Regions from separate parts of the Metabacillus sp. Hm71 genome, predicted to be linked through region 3. Evidence: riboswitches for the same ligand, from Rfam matches in the RefSeq annotation. Region 3 holds a riboswitch; each other region holds the start of a gene.
The links. Region 3 has a riboswitch for cobalamin ahead of ACSVDH_RS17125 (cob(I)yrinic acid a,c-diamide adenosyltransferase). Riboswitches for the same ligand answer to the same signal wherever they lie in the genome.
Positions count from the first base shown of each region.

Region 1 (5,572 bases), 440 kb from region 3:
CTATACCTGTCGTTGTGGAAAATGATATGAATGCTGCTGTTCTCGGATATCACAATAATATAGGAATAAAAGACAAACAATCCCTTGTCTATTTGTATTCAGGTCAAAATGGTCCAGGTGCAGGAATCATGATAAATGGAGATGTTGTACGAGGAAGTACTTTTTTCTCAGGAGAGGTTTCATTCGTCCCGCAGTATAATGACCAAAATTTTCGGCAAGCTTTAGAAAACGGAAGTGGTTCAAGAAAAGGAACGCTCCGTGAGGATAATGAGATTGATGCAATTAGCAGGTTAGTTGCCGCGTTTACAGCTATCATTAACCCTCATACCATTATTTTTTGTCATGATGAAGTAGAAAAAGCAATATTAGACAAAATTAAGATATGCAGTTCAAAATATATTCCTTCAGAACATCTCCCATCGCTTGCAATGAGTGACTGGAAACAAGACTATTTAATTGGACTGCAAAGTCTGTGCCTTGACCTCATGCTCGATGGAATAAACAATTAATCTGTTTGAAATACTAGTAACTTATTAAATAAAAAATTTAATAAGTTTTTATTTCTATACTTTTTAAACAACTTTAATAAGTTCAATTACAAAGGAGGGATCTCAAGATGGAAGCAGCTTTATTAAAATGGATTTCAAAGTTTTGAACTAGACTACAAACGAATGAAAGGTGAGGTTTCATATGACAACATTTCTATTAATCATCATTTATTTGGCTTTTATCAGCTTAGGATTACCTGATTCATTGCTGGGGGCAGCGTGGCCGGTGATGCAATCGGACTATGGGGCTCCACTCAAGACTGCTGGATTCCTTTTTATGACAATTGCAGGTGGGACAATTATCTCCAGTTTAGCCAGCGGAAAGATTCTTAAACGGTTCGGCACTGGCAACGTCACATTTGTCAGCGTCCTAATGACTGCAGCTGCATTGCTGGGATTTCACTTTGCTCCTTCAATCATTTGGTTAATTATTTGTGCCATCCCACTCGGATTAGGGGCAGGAGCTGTTGATGCAGGATTAAACGATTATGTTGCTACACATTATAAGGCACATCATATGAGTTGGTTACATTGTTTTTGGGGAGTGGGAGCTACTTTAGGTCCTATCATAATGGCTCAGTTTATTTCAGAGGGAAATTCTTGGAGAAATGGGTATTTTGTTATTTCTGGCGTTCAGTTTGCGTTAGTTGTAATTCTTCTCTTCACTTTGCCTTTATGGAACAGAGTGACCAAAAACAGCAATCTTACTCTAACTGAAGAAACCGAAGATTCAAAAGATGTAATAAATGCTGAAGATGTAAAACCTTTACAAATTAAAGGAGTTAAACTTGCTCTTGCATCCTTCTTGTTTTATTGCGGGGTTGAAGCAACAATGGGCCTTTGGGGAAGCAGCTTCTTGGTAAATGTCAAAGGATTAAGTGCGGCAACTGCAGCCGGGTGGGTTTCCTTTTATTACGCAGGCATAACAATTGGTCGATTTATAACAGGCTTTATTACCTTTAAAATGACGAACCGTACTCTTATTCAGCTCGGACAAATAATAGCATTAATTGGTGCCGTTATTCTAATTTTACCATTGCCGTCCATTTTCTCACTTATAGGTTTTATTATTGTTGGACTAGGATTAGCGCCGATATTTCCGTGTATGTTGCATGAAACGCCAACACGTTTTGGGAAAAAACATTCTCAGACAATCATGGGCTATCAAATGGCAATTGCTTATACTGGCACTACATTCATGCCTCCTCTTCTAGGTTTCATAGCAACTCATTCAACAATAGGAATCTTCCCATTTTGTATTGTTGCTTTTGTAGCAGCAATGCTCCTTAGTTCTGAAAAATTAAATAGTTTACTGACAAAAAAGGCTGAATTCAAAAAGAAAGATGCAAGCTCAGCAGCACTTTAATCAAATACGGGGTTAAATTTATCAGGCTTCGTTTTTAGTTTTATCATAAAGGACAAAACTCTTTAAATTTACTAATCATCTATTGATATTATTTTAATTGCTTATGACGAAAAAGAAGCGGCCATGTAAATTTTGTCTTATTCACCAATAATATGTTGAAATATCTTAAATAACACTTTATTATATAAACTATCGAATTTAATAAATCTAACAAAGCAATAAATTAAGATGCCAAGTTGGCTTAATAGGGAATCTGGTGAAATTCCGGAACTGTCCCCGCAACTGTAAGTGTTGACGAAATAAGTTATACCACTGTATAACCATCTTAATTAGGTGGTTATATGGGAAGGGCTTAAAGTAGATTGAAACACAAGTCAGGAGACCTGTCTTAGTTTATAAATTTCAGTTTCTTCGGGAGGTGAGAAGGTGAAATGATTGCAACCAAATAGATTTTTTTGGTATGCCTTCATTTTACTTTTCTCCGCTCAGTTGAACCTGAGCGTTTTTTTTTTGAAAAATTAAAGTGGACATATTATTCATAGCAATCAAATACATTTAAGATGAACAATTAAATATTTTAAAAGATTAGGTGTACTTCAACCTTTTGTTGAACATAAGAGGGAAGTCGGTGAAATTCCGACACGGTACCCGCCACTGTAATGGTGAGCTTTATTACAAAATAGTCACTGATTTATATTGGGAAGACGTAATAAAGCAATGAACCTTAGTCAGGAGACCTGCCTTTTCTTTTTAACTGATACCTACGGGGATATAGGTGGATGTGTATTAGAAAATGCTATATTCATAGCATTATTTTTTAGTGCACCTCTATCTATATAGGGGTGCACTTTTATTTAGTTTTTAAGTTTTGGAAAGTTTTCTGTTCATTTTCTTTTGTAAGGTGTTCACTTATCTTGGTAAGTCTCTTTGGTGGATTTGAGGTCAAACTTTTTTTGAGCTGATTCAGAAACTTTTTACTTCTTTAAACAGTTAATAAAGTCTAAATATTTAATAGATTGGAAGTGTTCAGATGACGACTTGGAATTTAACCGAAACAATGCATCACGTTTTAATATGCAACGGAAGCAGCTGTATGAGAAAAGGTGGCGAGGAAGTTACACAGGCAATAAGAGAAGAGATTACAGCCTTAGATTTGGACAATAGAATTCATACAACTCGAACGAGATGTAACGGAAGATGTAAAGATGCTTGTGTAGTTGTAGTCTATCCAGAAGGAGTATGGTACAAAGCTGGTACTCCTGAATTAGCAAAAGAAATTGTCCAAGGGCATCTGATTGATGGAAAAGTCATAGAAGATAGTGTGATTTACACATATGAACATGAGCATTTTGTAGCACCTGAACATTCAAAGTCGATTGTCGGTATAGATAAACCACAAAAAAGCAAAGTGTAAGGAGGAAATGCATTGTTAGGAAAGTTACTTGTTATCGGTTTTGGCCCAGGAAGCTTTGAGCATATGACGAAAAGGGCTCAAGATGCCATACAAGAGAGCGATTGTATTATTGGTTACAAAACCTACGTAGAATTGATTAAAGATTTATTAATAGATCAAGAGATTATTAGTACAGGGATGTCTGAAGAAGTGAGCCGTGCCCAAGCAGCCGTTCATCTAGCAGAAGAAGGAAAAACGGTAGCAGTTATTTCGAGCGGAGATGCTGGGGTATATGGAATGGCTGGACTTGTATACGAGGTGCTGATTGAAAAAGGCTGGAAAGAAGCAACAGGTGTTAGTGTTGAAGTCATTCCAGGTGTTTCAGCTATTAACTCCTGCGCTTCCTTGTTAGGGGCACCGATTATGCATGATGCTTGTACGATAAGCTTAAGTGATCATTTAACCCCATGGGATTTAATCGAAAAAAGGATAGATGCAGCGGCACAAGCTGATTTTGTTATCACCCTTTACAATCCTAAGAGCGGAAGGCGTACAAGACAAATTCAAGAAGCACAACGAATTCTCTTAAACTACAGATCACCCGCGACTCCGGTTGGTCTTGTAAAAAGTGCATACCGTGATCGACAACATATTGTCATCACAGATCTTAAACATATGCTAGATCACGACATCGGCATGCTTACAACTGTTGTTATCGGTAATTCAACAACTTTTTTATATGACAATAAAATAATCACGCCTCGTGGTTATCAACGAAAATATACATTGAATTCAACTGAGCAACGATTAAAGCCTCATGAACGACTTAGACACGAAAACGAGCCTTGGGCGCTCCATAAAGGGAAAAATGATATGGTACAGCATCCCGAAAAATGTAAAGAAAAAAACCCTGAGAGAAGCTCATTACAAATCGCTCTAGAGGCACTTCAAAAAGTGGAGAAAAATTTCGACAAATCCACGAACAATAAGCAAATGCAACAAAAACAAGTGGTAGTTAATAACCCTATTACATCCATTTTTGAATTAGCTGTAAGCCCTGGAATTGCCAATAAAAAGTTTACTTCAAAGCAAATGATGATACTTGCAGAGGTTGTTGGAGACGAAGGCTCAATGGAGTATACACCACACCATCAAATCATACTTAGAATTCCAACAAGTAATCCTGACTTAATCACAAAGAAACTAGATGATGTTGGATTTCTATTAGAACCTATCGGTGATGTGTTTCAACTAAAAGCATGTGATTTTTGTGAGGGTGAAAAAAAGGATTCGATTCCATATGCTGAAGAGCTTCATGAAAAACTAAGCGGTCTTGATTTGCCAAAAGAATTAAAGGTAGGATTTAACGGCTGTGGTATGGCATGTTTTGGAGCTGTTAATGAAGACATTGGCATTATCTTTCGAAAAGGGAAATTTGATTTATTTTTAGGTGCGAAAACAGTTGGGAGAACCGCTCATCCAGGTCAGCCTGTTGCAGAAGGAATTGAACCAGAGAAAATTGTCGAAGTAATCGAAAAAATTGTCCATGAATACAAAGAAAAAGGCCATCCAAATGAGCGATTTTTTAAATACTTTAAGCGAGTAGGAAATGTACAAGGCTATACATATAAAGACATGGCACCAAAGATAGAAATAGAACCAGCTCCATGTGGAGATTAAAAGGATAGGGGAGAATCATATGAAAGCCATTTTACTAGTTGGTCATGGAAGTCGAGATCCAGAAGGAAACGAGCAGGTAAGACAAACAATTGAAGAACTAAAGCCACAGCTTGATTCAGAGCTTTTAGTGGAAACCTGTTTTCTAGAGTTTGAAAGACCAGCCATTGACCAAGGTATTCATACATGTGTAGAAAAAGGAGCAACAAGTGTTTATGTTATCCCTCTCATGCTTCTTGCAGCAGGTCATTCAAAAATTCATATTCCAGCAGCTATTGATGAGGCAAAGGAAAAATATCCTCATGTTTCATTTACCTATGGAAGACCGTTTGGCATTCATGAAGAAACAATAGAAATTTGCAAAAGCCGCTTAGAAGATGTTGGCGAACAAATAAATGAAGAGGATCCTAATACGGCTGTCATCTTATTAGGTCGAGGTGGAAGTGATCCTGATGCGAACAGTGATTTGTATAAAATCACTCGACTATTATGGGAAAAACTCAACTACAAATTCGTAGAACCTGCTTTTATGGGGGTAACAGATCCATTAGTTAAAGAAGGCGTTGAACGCTGTGTTAAATTAGGTGC
Region 1 is NZ_CM200278.1:3,035,543-3,041,114, reverse strand. Features, by position in the region: gene ACSVDH_RS14765 (ROK family transcriptional regulator) at 1-509, shown strand, start outside; gene ACSVDH_RS14760 (MFS transporter) at 691-1,914, shown strand; cobalamin riboswitch at 2,124-2,319, shown strand; cobalamin riboswitch at 2,485-2,673, shown strand; gene ACSVDH_RS14755 ((2Fe-2S) ferredoxin domain-containing protein) at 2,945-3,328, shown strand; gene cobJ (precorrin-3B C(17)-methyltransferase) at 3,341-4,987, shown strand; gene ACSVDH_RS14745 (sirohydrochlorin chelatase) at 5,007-5,572, shown strand, end outside.
Region 1: another riboswitch for cobalamin. It lies ahead of ACSVDH_RS14755 ((2Fe-2S) ferredoxin domain-containing protein); the one in region 3 lies ahead of ACSVDH_RS17125 (cob(I)yrinic acid a,c-diamide adenosyltransferase).

Region 2 (5,572 bases), 2.6 Mb from region 3:
TCAGAGGTAGCTGCTACAGCAGAGAAACAAGCACATAATGGCAAAAAGGATTTAGATGAACAAAATCAATTAATGTCGTTTATTGAAACAAATACAATCGATATTTTACAACAAATGAAAGTACTGGAGCAAACCTCCGAAAAGATTAATCATGTTGTCTCCATTGTGACTTCTATAGCTGAACAAACAAATTTACTTGCGCTGAATGCTGCTATCGAATCAGCACGTGCCGGCGAATATGGCAAAGGATTTGCTGTGGTTGCAAGTGAAGTTCGCAAGCTAGCCGAAGAGACAAAAAATTCGGTTCAAGGTGTTTCAAGTTTAATTACCAATATTCATTCACAAATCGATAGTATGTCTACCTCTATTAATAAAGTGGCTGAGCTTACAAAAAAGGGCACAACGCAAATGAATGATATGAACTTAATCTTTGATACGATTTTATACATGCTGAATGACAACAAACAACAAAGCGAACAAGCCAAAATGGATTTGTTAAACTTCACCAATGTCATTAATGATGTCTCAAAATCAATTGCGCAAATTGCCGAAACATCTGACAGCTTAAAAGAGATGGCAAAATCCATATAATTAAATCCAACAAAGGGTCAGTCCCACTAACAAGCACCTATTTTACGATCTTTAAAATATGTGTTTGTAGGGTCTGGCTCTTTTGTTTTGAGACAGCTTTTTCGGGCTGTAATCACTATACCAATAAAATCTATAGCTTTATTTACCAACTATAAGAAAAGCTATTTATTAAGACTAATATACTGAGTTTTCCATATTGCAGATTGACAAAGAATATTAGATTGATATAATATTCTTTGTTGTGCTTTTATGCAAAAAAGCATCAAAGCGTTTAAGTTGTAAAGGAGCAAGTATATGATAAAAAGTACAGCATCGTTTCATTTTAAAGAAGCGGTTTTCATTTTATTCCTTATATTAGCGATTATTTTTACTAGTTTATTTGTATGGAAAACAGAGCCGCATCTAGCTTTATTAAATTGTTTGATACTCGTTTCATTTCTTGGCTTGATGAAACGATATACATGGAAAGACTTAGAATCAGGAATCATCAAGGGAATCCAAAGGGGCATACAGCCAATTATCATCCTTGCCTTAATCGGAATCCTAATTGGTGCTTGGATGTCCAGCGGTACGATACCAACTGTTATGGTGTATGCTCTAACCATAATCCGTCCTGATTATTTACTGATTACTTCTTTATTTTCTTGTATGGTGATCTCAAGTCTTGTCGGAAGCTCCTTTACCACTGTTAGCACCGTTGGAGTAGCTCTTATGGGTGCTGGAATGGTAATTGGCCTCCCTGCCCCTTGGGTCGCTGGAGCCATCATTTGTGGTGCATGCTTTGGCGATAAAATGTCACCAATGTCTGATACAACGAATTTTGCCTCAGGGGTCGCTTCTGTTGAGATTTTCACGCATATTAAACATATGACCAAAACAACGATTCCTAGCATCGTTATCACAACGGCTCTTTTTTATTTTCTTGGCACAATTGCACCTATCCATACTGTATCACTTACGGAAATGACAAACATGGTTACGATCATAAAAGACTCCGTTCAAATTAGCAGTCTTACGTTACTTTCACCACTGTTGGTTATCCTTTTAGCGTTTCGGCAGTTCCCTGTTATTCCTGCATTAATCGTTGGAATCATTACGGCAGGAATCACTTCTATCTGGTTGCAGGATGTAACAATTGGCGAGTTTCTTCATGTCTTACAAAACGGGACTACGTTCACAATCGAAAATGAACAGGTCGCTAATATGCTAAATCGCGGCGGCTTACAATCAATGATGTGGTCCATTTCACTCATCATGATTGCCTTTGCTTTTGGCGGTTTGTTAGAGGCATTAAATATTATCCCTGCTTTAATGAACGGATTGATTGAACGTGTTCAGGCAAAGGGTCAGCTTATTCTTTCAACAGCTGCTTCCTCCATTGGGGTGAACCTTTTAACAGGTGAGCAATACTTATCGATTCTAATTCCTGGACAATCCTTTAAAGGCTTGTATGATAAAATGAAAATTGAACGCAAATATATGTCACGGACATTAGAGGATGGAGGTACACTGGTGAATCCGCTGGTTCCTTGGGGGGTAAGCGGCGCCTTTTTTGCACAAACACTTGGTGTTCCTGTTATCGACTATTTGCCTTTTGTATTTTTCTTATATTTATCACCTTTCTTTTCAATTCTTTTTGGATTTATCAGGAATAGGAAAACTGCCTTCTAAATTTTTTAGTAAGTGGATCTGGCGCGAAGTCAGATCCCTTTTTCGTTTTTTTTTTGCAAAATTCTTTGAATCTAGATAAATTTCGACAATTAGTAAGAATTGGTTGATTAATTTACATCTGTACTTTATTATTGATATAGAAACAACACATCTATATATTGATGTGCGTCTAAACAACAAAAACTATATATTGTATCTTTGCGAGTGAAGGCGCCGTTTAGGCTGAAAAGGGAATCTGGTGAAAATCCAGAACTGTCCCCGCAACTGTAAGTGTGACGAACTGAGATTGCCACTGTACACATGATGTATGGGAAGGCCTCAAAGTAGGACGAGCACAAGTCAGGAGACCTACCTATTACTTGCAAAAGTTTCAATTTCTTCGGGGGCTGAGAAGATGAAACGATAGTAAGGATTAATGGGCTTTTTCTCTAATACTGCCCTGCTCTTCTTATCTGTCGTTTTTCCCCACCCCCTTAGTAAAACGAACAGATGGAGGAATTATTATGAATACGACAACAACCCCTGTTATTATTTGCGGGAATCATCAAGAAGCATTTGACCTGAATAAACTTACATCATTTATTAAAAACATACATCAGCATTTCCCTTCACTGGAAATAGACGATTTTCTTACTAGAATCGAAAACACCATTCTCCAAAGAGATTCATATACATCTGAACAACTCACAAATTTGCTCATTTTAGAAGGATTATCAAATATCAATGAACAAGAGCCTGATTGGACCTATTTTTGCGCACAAATCTATTTAACTAAGCTTTACAAGGAAGCTGCTGCAAATAGAGGGTATGATAAATCGCAAAAATACGGAAGCTTCTATCAATTGATTGAGACCTTAGTAACGAAGGGACTTTATCACAGCAAGCTCCTCGATCAATACACAAAAGAAGAGATTGAAGAAATTGGTTCTTATATCAATCCTGAAAACGACAGGTTATTTACATACATTGGTTTAAGAACATTAGCAGACCGCTACTTAACACGTGACTACTCAAAGCAAACCTATGAGCTTCCCCAGGAACGATTCTTAATCATTGCCATGACTTTAATGGCTAATGAAAACAAGGAGCATCGCCTTGAGCTTATAAAACAAGCGTATTGGGCAATGAGTAATCTTTATATGACAGTGGCAACTCCAACCTTATCAAATGCTGGTAAACCTGTCGGACAGTTATCCAGTTGCTTTATTGATACGGTTGACGATAGCCTGCAAGGAATTTTTGACAGCAATACTGACATTGCCAATCTATCAAAATCAGGCGGCGGAATCGGCGCTTATTTAGGAAAAATCCGCAGCCGCGGCAGTGATATAAAAGGCTTTAAAGGTGTTTCATCAGGGGTTAATGATAGCCCTCTTGTAGCGTAAGTTACGAGTAATAAAGGTGGTCAATTGCGGGAAACTCCGAGTATCTCAAGGTAGGATACCATGCAGCAATGACATGGCGAACCCTAAAAAACCGAGAGTGCGGATAATCTGCAGCCGAGCTTCCTAGTTTACTAGGTTGAAGGTTCAACGACTAAGTAGTTATAAAAGAGATTTTATAACTCGAACCACCTATCCACTTTTCGAAGTGGATAAAGATATAGTCTGTTCTGTACAGCGATGTACAGAGGTAGGCAGAGATGACCTATCCCTCTAAATTTTTTTAGAGAGTAACAATTTAAGAATTCCATGGATGAAACAGCTTAACAATACAGCCGTCAGCGTAGACCAGCTAGGACAGCGCAAAGGTGCAATTGCCGTTTATTTAGATGTTTGGCATAAAGATATTTTCTCTTTTCTCGATGCTAAGCTGAATAATGGTGACGAACGCATGCGTACCCATGACTTATTTACAGGCGTTTGCATTCCTGATGTTTTTATGGAACAGGTGGAAGCACGCGGTGATTGGTACTTATTTGATCCTCACGAGGTTCGCAAAGTAATGGGCTACAGCATTGAAGATTTTTATGATGAGGAAAAAGGCAATGGCAGCTTCCGTCAAAAATACTGGGAGTGTGTCAGCAATGATCTGCTAACGAAAGAAAAGGTCCCAGCGATTGAAATCATGAAGCGCATCATGATCAGCCAGTTAGAAGCAGGTACGCCATATATGTTCTATCGCGATGAAGTAAACAGACAAAATGCGAACGCACATCAAGGAATGATCTACTGCAGCAATCTTTGCACAGAAATCACGCAAAATCAAAGCGCAACGACAGTCGAAGAGCAGTATACAGAGGATGGAAAAATCATTACCGTTAAAACGCCGGGTGATTTTGTTGTATGTAACCTCTCCTCTATTAATCTAGCAAAAGCTGTCACAGAAGATGTGTTAGAAAAACTGATCCCAATTCAAGTAAGAATGTTGGACAATGTGATTGATTTAAACACAATTCCTGTGCTTCAAGCAAAAATCACCAACCAGAAGTACCGCTCCATAGGTGTAGGTACGTTCGGATGGCATCACCTGCTGGCACTAAAACAATTAAGATGGGAGCACGAAGAAGCCGTTCAATATGCTGACGAGCTTTATGAAAAGATCTCCTATCTAACAATTCGTGCAAGTATGGAGCTTGCAAAAGAAAAAGGCTCCTATTCCGTATTTGAAGGGTCTGATTGGCAAACTGGCGCTTATTTTGAAAAGCGAGGCTATCTGTCAAAAGAAAGCACTCTTGACTGGGAGCAATTGAAGGAAGAAATAAAAACAAATGGAATTCGGAATGCATACTTAATGGCCGTTGCACCAAACGCATCGACATCCATTATTGCCGGAAGCACAGCAAGCATTGATCCGATTTTCCAAAAGGTTTACTCAGAAGAAAAGAAAGATTATAAAATTCCTGTTACCGTTCCTGATTTAAATTCTACGACAACATGGTATTACAAATCGGCTTATTTTATTGATCAGCGCTGGAGCATCAAGCAAAATGCGGCTAGACAACGCCATATCGACCAGTCGATCTCTTTTAACTTATATGTACAAAACACAATCAAAGCAAAAGACTTATTAGACCTGCATTTAACAGCATGGAAAGAAGGGCTTAAAACAACCTATTACCTCCGCTCAACATCAAGCGAAATCGAAGAATGCGAATCCTGCGCGAGTTAACCGAAAAGCGGAAGCGCCTTGCTCAGCCCCGACAAGCATAAGACGATTTAGAATAGAAGGCGTTCTTTGCCTTCAATTCTAAATTGGCTTATGACTCGAGGGGCTAGGCGCTGCAGCTAGACACCGACACTAATTTATAGAAGGTTATAGTTATTTTTCAAACACCTGAAACGGCTGACACAGCCCCAGGCAAATAAGA
Region 2 is NZ_CM200278.1:868,564-874,135, reverse strand. Features, by position in the region: gene ACSVDH_RS04430 (protoglobin domain-containing protein) at 1-591, shown strand, start outside; gene nhaC (Na+/H+ antiporter NhaC) at 889-2,262, shown strand; cobalamin riboswitch at 2,454-2,633, shown strand; partial or broken gene ACSVDH_RS04420 (ribonucleotide reductase N-terminal alpha domain-containing protein) at 2,766-3,623, shown strand; partial or broken gene ACSVDH_RS04415 (ribonucleoside-diphosphate reductase subunit alpha) at 3,949-5,373, shown strand.
Region 2: another riboswitch for cobalamin. It lies ahead of ACSVDH_RS04420 (ribonucleotide reductase N-terminal alpha domain-containing protein); the one in region 3 lies ahead of ACSVDH_RS17125 (cob(I)yrinic acid a,c-diamide adenosyltransferase).

Region 3 (5,572 bases):
ATAATGTCCGATTATCACCAGACGGGACATATGCATTATTTACAACCCCTGGAGCAAGCATATCCATCATTCATACTGTTGACATAGCAACTGGAAATACAGTTGAAGTGAGTGGCGGACCGTTCGGAAAAAATTACTTCCCGGAATGGTCGCCAAATTCGCTGCATCTCGCATATAGTGCAACTGCATTTGAAGATAGAGGGTATTTTTCTTTCATTCGCTCTTCGGGAAGAAAAGGGGAAAACGATCGAACATGGGCTATTTCAGATTGTTTCGCCACTCCTATTACATGGTCGCCTGATAATAGGAAAATTGCTTATCTTTCTGGCTGTAATGATCAAGGGACAGCAAGAGAAATGTGGGTTGTTGACATTAAACATCCTGTGCCTATACGTCTACTGGAAGATCTGCAAATTACATCCTTACAATGGTCACCACCGCCAAATTATTAAGAAACTATAAAGTGAAATTGGTATGAAAATACACGAAAGCGGATGGGGAGGAGCCTGTCTGCTTTTTATAATGGTTGATAGTGAGGGGTGGAGCAATCGGTGTAGAACATACCTTTTTTAAAACTATTTAAGAAGAGTTTTTTAATATACGGTTCCCATAAAGGTATTGAGAAAAATATACCTTATATTCATAGCTTCTGATTTGAAATACGAATAAAACTTCTTTTTATTTATTTAACGTTCGTTTATAATAGCGTTAACTAAATAAGAGAGGGTTGGTAGCATGTATCATACAAAGAAAATCGTCTTATTAGGCTCAGGTGAATTAGGTAAAGAGGTTCTAATTGAAGCACAACGTCTCGGTATTGAGACCATCGCAATAGACAGATATGAGGATGCACCTGCGATGCAGGTAGCACATCGCAGCTATGTAATAGATATGCTTGATCCAAAGGAAGTAAGGGAAGTCATTGAAAAGGAAAAGCCTGATTTAATTGTTCCGGAAATCGAGGCCATTGCAACCTCAGAGCTTATCAAATTGGAGGATGAGGGGTTTCAGGTCATTCCTAACGCACGTGCTGCAAAGCTGACAATGGATCGTGAAGGAATCCGCCGTCTTGCTGCTGAAAAGCTTATGCTTCCTACAGCTAACTACAAATTTGCTGATACATATGAGGAATTTGTGCAAGGTGCAAAAGAAATTGGTTTTCCATGTGTTATTAAGCCATTAATGAGTTCTTCTGGTAAGGGACAGAGTGTATGTCATTCAGAACAAACGATAGCGGAGTGCTGGAGAATAGCAATGGAAGGAGGAAGGGTGCAAAATGGACGAGTGATCATTGAAGAGTTTATTCCATTTGACTCTGAAATCACCTTATTAACCGTTCGAGCGGTTAATGGGACAATGTATTGTGAACCAATAGGACATGTTCAAAAAGATGGCGACTATATTGAATCATGGCAGCCGCATTTCATAACAGAGCAGCAACTTCAAGAAGCAAAAGCAATTGCCAAAGCAATCACTGATGAACTTGGCGGATATGGTGTTTTCGGTGTAGAGCTTTTTCTTGCAAAGGATAAAGTATATTTCAGTGAAGTATCACCGCGGCCGCATGATACGGGGTTAGTTACATTAGTCAGCCAAAATTTATCAGAGTTCGCTCTACATGTAAGAGCAATTTTAGGTTTTCCGATTCCTGAAATTACCCTTTTAGCACCTGGGGCAAGTCGTCCATTAAAGGCTCTGAAAGAAATGAATGATTATACAGTCGAAGGGGTGGATCAGGCATTATCTGTTCCGAACACTCAGCTACGAATATTCGGAAAACCAGTGACTAAAGTTGGAAGAAGAATCGCTGTTGCCCTCTCAACCTCGGATACTGTTGATAATGCAAAGGAACTGGCGAAGCAAGCATTGAATTGCTTGAAAATTGAAAAAAGATAAGAGAAAGATTCAAGCAGGTGCAACATTTCCCAGGTAAGCGCATAAATAGACATTAGCACAAGAATTAGTCGGATTATGTCAACCGTTATGAGTTATAAGATACTTAGGTCTCTTACATGTTGTAATAAATATATAATTTAATTGTAACTTGGGAAAATCATATCAATTCCTGAACGTAAATATACTGTTATGGGAGCAAAATTTTAACTATTTATTTTATTTTTCGTTTAATAATGCTCCTTAAATATAGTAGAAGCAGGAGGGAAACTCATGAAGTGTAAAAGCTGTAGCGGAACTAGACTTATAAACTGTGAAAACTGTTCAGGTGAAGGGTTTGATTTCGGAAATCACAAGTGCAATACATGTTCTGGTGAGGGTGTCATTTCATGTTCCTCATGTGAAGGGAAGGGAACAATCGGATTTTTTAAATGGTTAAAATCTGGATAAAGACGTTAACTAAAAAATGAAAAGGTCTTTCAAATTACCACTAAACGAGCCGTTTGTGGTGGTCATAAATTCATTTGAGCCTGACACTTGCATGATCTTCGTCGGGCTCTTTCTTTGTTTATTAGTTTACATAACTATATTATAGATAACTACTTTTTTCTTTTAGATATATTTACAACTCGTAAACCTACATTTATAATGACTTAGATTCAACTAAATAACGATTTCGCAAATAGGTTCTTAATAGGATTAAGAATAATAGGGAAGTTGGTGTAAGTCCAACGCGGTCCCGCCACTGTAATCACAGAGCTGCATGACAGAAGCCCACTGTAACCAGATGCTTATGGGAAGGGAGTTGTGTAAGCAAGGAAGTGTAAGCCAGGAGACCTGCCTATTTGTTTGGTTCAAGTAGCCTTCGAGGAAAGGGGATTTGAAAGAACGAGAGCAGCATTGATGTAGAAATTCTTCAATTTTACTCTTAATCTTTTTAACTCCCGCCTTCTCCCTAATAAAGGAAAGGCGTTTTTTATTTTCAACAATTCAAGGAGGGGTTCGTGTTGGAAAAACAAAAAGGATTAACACTTGTTTTTACAGGTAATGGAAAAGGGAAGACGACTGCTTCGATTGGTCTATGTGTACGTGCAATCGGACAGGGAATGTCAGTAAAGATTCTTCAATTTATTAAATCAAAGGGAAGGTCATATGGTGAACAGATATCGTTAGAAAAGTTAGGAGTTGAAATGGTTCAGCTTGGTGAGGGCTTTACATGGACAAAAACTCCTGAGGTTCACCGAAAAGCACTTGAATCAGCATGGAAGACAGCAAAAGAAACGGTTATGTCAGGGAAATATGATGTTGTTGTCTTAGATGAATTGAATAATGCACTCGCGATCGATTCATTTCCAATTGATGATGTTCTTCCAATTCAGGAAGTCATGGAACTAATTAAAAACAAGCCTTCACATGTGCATTTAGTTATAACAGGTAGACATGCAAAAGGAGAAATCAAGGAACTCGCTGATCTAGTTTCTGTTGTCGATGTGGAAAAGCATTATTATGACACTGGGATACCAGCGGTTAAAGGAATAGAATATTAGCATAATAAAAGGGGGAAGCGCCGTGACTGCACAGCGACTAGTGATTGCAGGAGTTTCCAGCGGTGTGGGCAAAACAACGATTACAATTGGTTTAATGGCTGCACTAAAACAAAGAGGTTTGACAGTTCAAGGCTTTAAATGCGGTCCTGATTACATAGATACAAGTTTTCATACCGCTGTTACAGGAAGACCGTCACGGAATCTGGATAGCTGGATGTTTTCAAAAGAAGTGTTAAAGGAAGTATATGTAAATGGCAGTGATGGTGCAGATATTTCTGTTATTGAGGGAGTTATGGGCTTTTATGATGGCAAGTCCGCTCTTTCAAATCAAGGTTCAACAGCAGAAATTAGCATGCTGCTTGATTGCCCAACGATTTTAATCGTTGATTGCAGCAAGATGGCAAGAAGTGCAGCTGCAATAGTGAAAGGCTATCAGCTTTTAGAGCCAGACGTAAATATCGCTGGTGTTATCGCAAACAAGGTTGGAAGCATGGGTCATTTTCAAATCATTAAAGAAGCGGTTGAACAGGAGTGTGACATCCCGGTATGCGGTTATCTATTAGCCAATACGAGCATTCAAATGCCAGAACGGCATTTAGGGCTTGTCCCTTCTATAGAACGAGGTGATTTAACTAGCCTTTTTGACCAATTAGCGAAATTAGTTGAAGGGACAATTGATTTGGATCAGCTCATAGATTTAAGCAAGCAAAAGCCATTACAGAAAAATCCAGCGAAATCGATTTTTGAAAAACGGGAACCTAAAAGAGTGAAGTTAGCCATTGCCAAGGATCGTGCATTTAATTTTTACTATCGAGAAAACCTTGAATTACTCGAAGCATACGGATCTGAATGTATCTACTTTTCTCCTTTGAATGGTGAGTCAATCCCTGAAGAGGCGGATGGATTATACATAGGAGGCGGCTTTCCAGAGCAGTTTGCAGCTGAGCTTGCAAATCAAGTTGAAGTCAAGGAATCAATAAAGCGGAAAATACTTGAAGGGCTTCCAACGATAGCTGAATGCGGAGGCTATATGTATTTGGCAGAAGCGATTGAAACCTTAGATGGTTTAGTTCATCCGATGGTTGGGGTTATTCCAGGAAAAATGAAAATGGGAGAAAAACTTGCAGGCTTTGGCTACAGAGAAGTCTCCGGATATCCTGATAATTATCTTCTTCAAAACAAGCTCATTGCTCGTGGTCATGAATTTCACTATTCTTCTTATCATTCAATTGAATCGTTACCTTTCGCTTATTATACAAAAGGATCCTTTAGCGAAGGAGATGAAGGCTGCCTAACAAACAACGTCATTGCTGGCTACACCCATCTCCAATTTGCATCATGTCCAGAGCTGGTCGAAAACTTTATCCAAAAATGCTTGGAGATGAAAAATAATGGCAGCAAATAAAGCAGCGCTTCCGATTATGATCCAAGGAACACATTCGGATGCCGGGAAAAGTATTATTGTTACGGCATTGTGCCGGATATTTGCACAGGATGGCTATCATACAGCACCCTTTAAATCACAAAATATGGCATTAAATTCTTATATTACTCTTGATGGGAAAGAGATAGGCAGATCACAAGGTATTCAAGCCGAGGCAGCAGGAGTTATTGCCACAACAGACATGAACCCCATATTAATTAAACCAACCAGGGATCATGAAGCCCAAGTAGTTGTTCATGGAAAACCGTTGAAAAACATGGAAGCGAAAAGCTATCGCAGTGATTATTATGAAACAGCTAAAGCCATTATTCAATCGTCTTATCAAAACCTTGCCTCTTCATATGAAAGAATTGTCATTGAAGGTGCTGGAAGTCCAGCAGAAGTAAATTTAAATGACCGTGAGCTTGTTAATATGAGTATCGCAAAGATGGCTGATGCTCCAGTTGTTTTAGTAGGGGATATTGATAAAGGAGGCGTTTTTGCAAGTCTTGTTGGTACTTTGCAGCTTCTATCTCAAGATGAACGTGATCGGATTATTGGAGTGATCATTAACAAGTTTCGCGGAGATCTTTCCCTACTAGAACCGGGCCTCACATGGTTCGAAGAATATACAGGAAAGCCTGTATTAGGTGTCATACCATTCATAAACGATTTAGTAATTGAAGCTGAGGATTCATTAAGTCTAAAT
Region 3 is NZ_CM200278.1:3,478,638-3,484,209, reverse strand. Features, by position in the region: gene ACSVDH_RS17135 (LysM peptidoglycan-binding domain-containing protein) at 1-452, shown strand, start outside; gene purT (phosphoribosylglycinamide formyltransferase 2) at 736-1,896, shown strand; cobalamin riboswitch at 2,561-2,752, shown strand; gene ACSVDH_RS17125 (cob(I)yrinic acid a,c-diamide adenosyltransferase) at 2,898-3,440, shown strand; gene ACSVDH_RS17120 (cobyrinic acid a,c-diamide synthase CobB) at 3,463-4,845, shown strand; gene ACSVDH_RS17115 (cobyric acid synthase) at 4,832-5,572, shown strand, end outside.

Region 4 (5,572 bases), 700 kb from region 3:
CGAAATTTTTTACTTTTATCATCCCTTTCGGATGTGTCAATTACTTGCCATTATTGTATCTTCTTGATAAACACGAAGGAAATGGTTATTTATACATGATGTCACCATTAGCAGGGATCTTATTTATTTTGCCTTGTTTGTTTGTGTGGCAGATAGGTGTCAGGCATTATCGTTCTACGGGTTCTTAAACTTCTTCAACTTAAAACATATGAAAAGAAATTCGCCCCTTATGTAAATTAGATAAGGGGCTTATCATTTCTACCCTATCTTAACGAGGACTCATTTTATTTCATCATATTGCCAAAACTCTTACCTGTTTTTACTAATCAGTACAGCGTTTTGCATAATTATTACCTTTAGAATAGGATGTGTACGATTTGACAATTAGGATAGTGTCAGCAAAAAAGATCATAATATGTATGAAACAGGAAATGTGCATAATAGATTAAAAAAAATGATTTTCCCTAGCTTAACCATTATTTTGTGCTATAGTAAATAAGCCTTCTAATAAACAAATGGCACTTATTTAAGGAAAAGAGATGTGATTATATTGCATGATTTTTTACAACTAGGAATTCGAAAAGAATTAAATGATACATTAAAGTCATTAGGATTTGTAAAGCCTACCCCAATACAGGAAAAAGCCATTCCTTCTGTGTTAGAGGGAAAAGATCTTATTGCCCAAGCACAAACAGGAACTGGTAAAACATTGGCTTTTGTTCTGCCGATATTAGAAAAAATTGATGTTGATAAATCTGAAATTCAGGCACTTATTTTGACGCCAACACGTGAATTAGCACAACAAATAACGAAAGAAATAAAGAAAATGAAAGAAAATCTGGAAGGAGTTAATGTGCTTGCCGTTTATGGCGGACAGGATGTCGCGCATCAGTTGAAAAAACTAAAAGGAGCACAGCATATTGTTGTAGCTACTCCTGGTCGGTTGTTGGATCATATTCGCAGGCAAACCATTGATCTTTCAACAGTAGAAGTATTTGTATTGGATGAGGCTGATCAAATGCTGCATATGGGGTTTCTTCCTGAGGTAGACGAAATTTTTTATGAAACGCTTTCAACTCGTCAAACCTTGCTTTTTTCTGCAACCATCCCAAGTGAAATTCGTAGTTTGGCAAAAAAATATATGGTTGAGCCAGAGAACATTCAAATTAAAGCGAAACAGGTTACTGTGGAGGAGATTAAACAAATTATTATAGAAACCACTGATCGTCGCAAACAGGAGACATTACTGCATTTATTACAAGAAGATCGTCCTTTTTTAGGAATTATTTTTTGCAGAACAAAGATCCGTGCCAAAAAACTCCACCAAGCCCTTCTCACAAATGGTTATTTGGTTGAAGAACTTCACGGTGATTTAACACAAGCCAAACGAGAAAAAGCGATGAAGCAGTTTAGGGAAGCGAAAATTCAACTGTTGGTTGCAACTGATGTTGCAGCAAGAGGCCTTGATGTAGAAGGTGTGACACATGTCTACAATTACGATATTCCGCATGATGTAGAGAGCTATATTCATCGAATTGGCCGAACAGGTCGTGCCGGTGGTGTTGGAGTGGCCTATACTTTAGTAGCTCCAAAGGATCGCGACTTTCTTCGTATGATTGAAAAAGGGATTAACCAATCGCTGGAAAAGCGAGTAATTGAAGGAGTAAGTCTTCCTGATCGAGATGGTTATGAAGTGAAAAGAAGCCCACTAACAAAAGATTCAATTCGCTCAGTGAGAAAAGGACAAAAACCACGAAATGATTCAAAATCCTCATCCAGAAAAAGTGCAAATGATTTGAAAAGGAAGAGCAGGACTCGTTTTTCATCAAAGGTTAAAAGGACGAGATAAATTTTAAGATAATAAAGAGAGGCTGGCAGCCTCTCTTTATTATTTCTGTAAATCCTTTTTCGTTTTCTCACTTCTAATATTAATATCCTTTGAAAACTCTGTATCCTGTTGATTGTTATTCGGATATTTGTTTTGTCGTTCACGATTATCATTACGATTTGTCATACATATGTACCTCCTCTCAACATAATCAACTTTATTATGTACAAACTATAGTTTTTTATCCCAATCTTTACGGGCAGTAACCCCCCCACTGATGGATATAACAAGTTCAAAAAATGAATTGAAAACAAGGATGACCTTAGATAATTACTAATGATCATCCTTGAATAATGACATGATTAAAAACCGCCTTCACCTGGAGTGAATGGCAGATCTAATCTATTTTCAACTGCACGAAGCCGTTGGTTAAGTCGATTTAATCTTCGAGTATGTTGCTCAACTCTTTCATTGAGCTGTGTTACCAGCTGGTTTATACGGTTAAATTCACGATTGATTCTATTGATCTCCCGGTTTAATCGTCTTATTTCATCATTAAGTCTTGTAATTTCTCGTCCTTGGCGTTCATTTTGTCGTTCGAGTTGAGAAACTCTTCTTTCAAGTGTTGGTTGTCTATTTCCCTCGTATTGTTCTGTTTGCTGTGTAAAAGCATCATAATCATATGGGGCATAATAATTATAATGATTAGGGATGAATTCTTGGTAATAATTGTATCCATAAGGATTCATGAAGGCAACTCTCCTTTATTTTTTATTGTATAAAATCCATATAAGTGTATGTAGGTTATGGCGGAGTGTTACAGTTTGAATCAGTTTTTATGCGAATTTTTTTATCCCATTTTAACGGGCAGTAAAACCCCGCTGATAGGAGTCTCGCTTTATTTGTTAAAAACGTTATATTGACTAGCTATCGATGCATAAAGCGGTTCCACTCACAGTGGACAAATACAGCCCATTAGAAAAATACTTGCTAAAAGAGAAAAAATGGTTTAATCTAAATCACATGTTTCAATTATTTTAAAATTTAATAATGTTCAGGCAATAGGTGTTAAAAGCTTTGCTTTTAACTTAAAAGGGAAGATCGGTGAAAATCCGGCACGGTCGCGCCACTGTAATGGGGAGCTTCAATCGCATCCACTGTTTCAATTTGAAATGGGAAGGGATTTGAAGTGTAGAACCTGAGTCAGGAGACCTGCCTATTGTATGCACTTATTACCTACGCGAAATAGGGAGGAGTGGTGGTCATATGTTGAAACGATTCATTCATTTCAACTCTAGTTAACTATGCCTATCCAAAGTCTCTCTATCTATTCATAGAGAGGCTTTTTTATTGGACAAACATCAGAAAAATTGGGAACGAGGAGAAAAGAAAATGAAGATAAAAAGTTCAAATATTGGTTATCCAAGAATTGGTGAAAATCGTGAATGGAAAAAGCTTTTAGAATTATTTTGGACAGAACAAGTAAGCGAAGGACAGTTTGAGAAAGAAATGGAACATATTCGCTTATCCCATTTGAAAAAACAGAAAGAGAAAGGCATTGATCTTATCCCGATAGGTGATTTTAGTTACTATGATCATGTGCTCGATACAGCAGCTATGTTTGGGTTAATTCCTGAGCGTTTTAAAACGGAAGAGAAAGGGCTGACTCTTCAAACCTATTTCGAGATTGCCAGGGGAAGCAAAGGGAAAATCGCCTCTGAGATGACAAAATGGTTTAATACAAACTATCACTATATTGTTCCGGAATTAAAGAATGCACAACCTAATTTAGGCAAAAATCGATTGCTTGAATTGTACCTTGAAGCAAAACAAAAGCTCGGCATAGAGGGAAAGCCGGTTATTCTTGGCCCAATTTCATTATTGTCTTTATCTAAAGGGTATGATAAGCAAAGAAGAGCAGAACTATTAAACTCACTTATTCCTCTCTATATAGATGTGTTTAAGCAATTAAAAGAAGCTGGTGCAGAATGGATTCAGGTAGATGAACCCATTTTAGTAAAAAATGTTGATAAAGAAATCATTGATGAGTTTAAAAAAGTTTATGCTGCGTTTAATGAAGGGGTTCCTGAAGTTAACGTTATCCTTCAAACGTATTTTGAAAGTCTCGAATTTTATCAAGAAATCATTGAGTTGCCAGTTCAAGGGATAGGACTTGATTTTGTACATGATGCAGGGAGAAATCTTGAAAATCTAAAAGAACACGGTTTTCCGAGCGATAAGGTTCTTTTCGCAGGTGTCATTGATGGACGTAATATTTGGAAATCTCATTTGACAAAAAAATTAACGGCAGTCTATGAATTAACGAGGTTTATTGATAAAGATCGCCTGATTATCCAGCCATCCTGCAGTTTGCTTCATGTTCCAGTTACTGTAAAAAGCGAGCAGCAATTGGATACACAAATAAAAAAAGCCTTATCTTTTGCAGATGAAAAGCTAGAAGAAGTTGTGCTGTTAACAAAAGTTGCAAATCATGATGGCAGTGTTCAAGAACTAGAAGTACATGATCAAGCAATTGTTGAATTAACAAATTCCTCACATCGAAATGTAAAAACTGTCCAAGAAGCAATTAACAATATAGGCAATTATTCTTCGGAACGAATTGATGTGATAAAACGGAAAGAAGTACAAGCTGAACGCTTTGATTTACCAATATTACCTACGACTACAATTGGCAGCTTTCCTCAAACGAAGGAAGTACGTAAAGAGCGATTGAAATGGAGAAAAGGTGAGCTAACAGCTCATCAATATGAGGAATACATCAAAGCTGAAATCAAGAAGTGGATCGATATTCAAGAAGAGATTGGACTAGATGTCCTTGTACATGGGGAGTTTGAAAGAACAGATATGGTTGAGTTTTTCGGTGAAAAGATGGAAGGAATCGCCATTACAAAGTTTGGTTGGGTCCAGTCATATGGCTCACGCTGTGTAAAGCCTCCAGTTATATTTGGGGATGTGTATTGCAAAGAAACTATGACTGTAAAGGAAACGGTGTATGCACAATCTCTCACAGCTAAACCAGTAAAAGGCATGCTGACAGGACCTGTAACAATTATCAATTGGTCATTTGTCCGTGATGATATTGATCGTACTGATGTCTTAAATCAAATCGCATTAGCGATCCGTTCAGAGGTTGAAGCACTTGAAGCTAGTGGAATTAAGATGATTCAAGTAGATGAAGCGGCATTGCGGGAAGGATTGCCTTTAAAAGAGGAAAAAACAGAAGCTTATTTAAATGCTGCAGTCTATGCCTTTAAATTAGCTACATCTTCAGTGGAAGCGGACACGCAAATTCATACCCATATGTGTTATTCAAATTTTGATGATATCATTCATGCGATTGATGCGCTTGATGCAGATGTGATTTCAATTGAGACATCAAGAAGCCATGGTGAATTGATTGCTTCCTTTGAACAGCATCATTACAACAAAGGGATTGGACTTGGTGTTTATGATATTCATAGCCCTCGTGTCCCTAGTTTAGAAGAAATCTCACAAAATATAAAACGTGCACTTGAGGTTCTGGACTACCGCGCATTTTGGGTAAATCCTGATTGCGGATTGAAAACAAGAGGGGAAACAGAGACCATCGCTGCATTAAAAATAATGGTGGAAGCAGCTCATCAATATCGAGAAAGATTATCGACGATCGAAACCGTCTAATCCTTTTAAAGAGAATTATTTATGCATTACAGCCTTTTTAAGGTTGTAGTGCTTTTTTTAGCT
Region 4 is NZ_CM200278.1:2,782,099-2,787,670, forward strand. Features, by position in the region: gene ACSVDH_RS13570 (ABC transporter permease) at 1-188, shown strand, start outside; gene ACSVDH_RS13575 (DEAD/DEAH box helicase) at 551-1,849, shown strand; gene ACSVDH_RS13580 (hypothetical protein) at 1,889-2,014, opposite strand; gene ACSVDH_RS13585 (hypothetical protein) at 2,191-2,577, opposite strand; cobalamin riboswitch at 2,875-3,062, shown strand; gene metE (5-methyltetrahydropteroyltriglutamate--homocysteine S-methyltransferase) at 3,221-5,509, shown strand.
Region 4: another riboswitch for cobalamin. It lies ahead of metE (5-methyltetrahydropteroyltriglutamate--homocysteine S-methyltransferase); the one in region 3 lies ahead of ACSVDH_RS17125 (cob(I)yrinic acid a,c-diamide adenosyltransferase).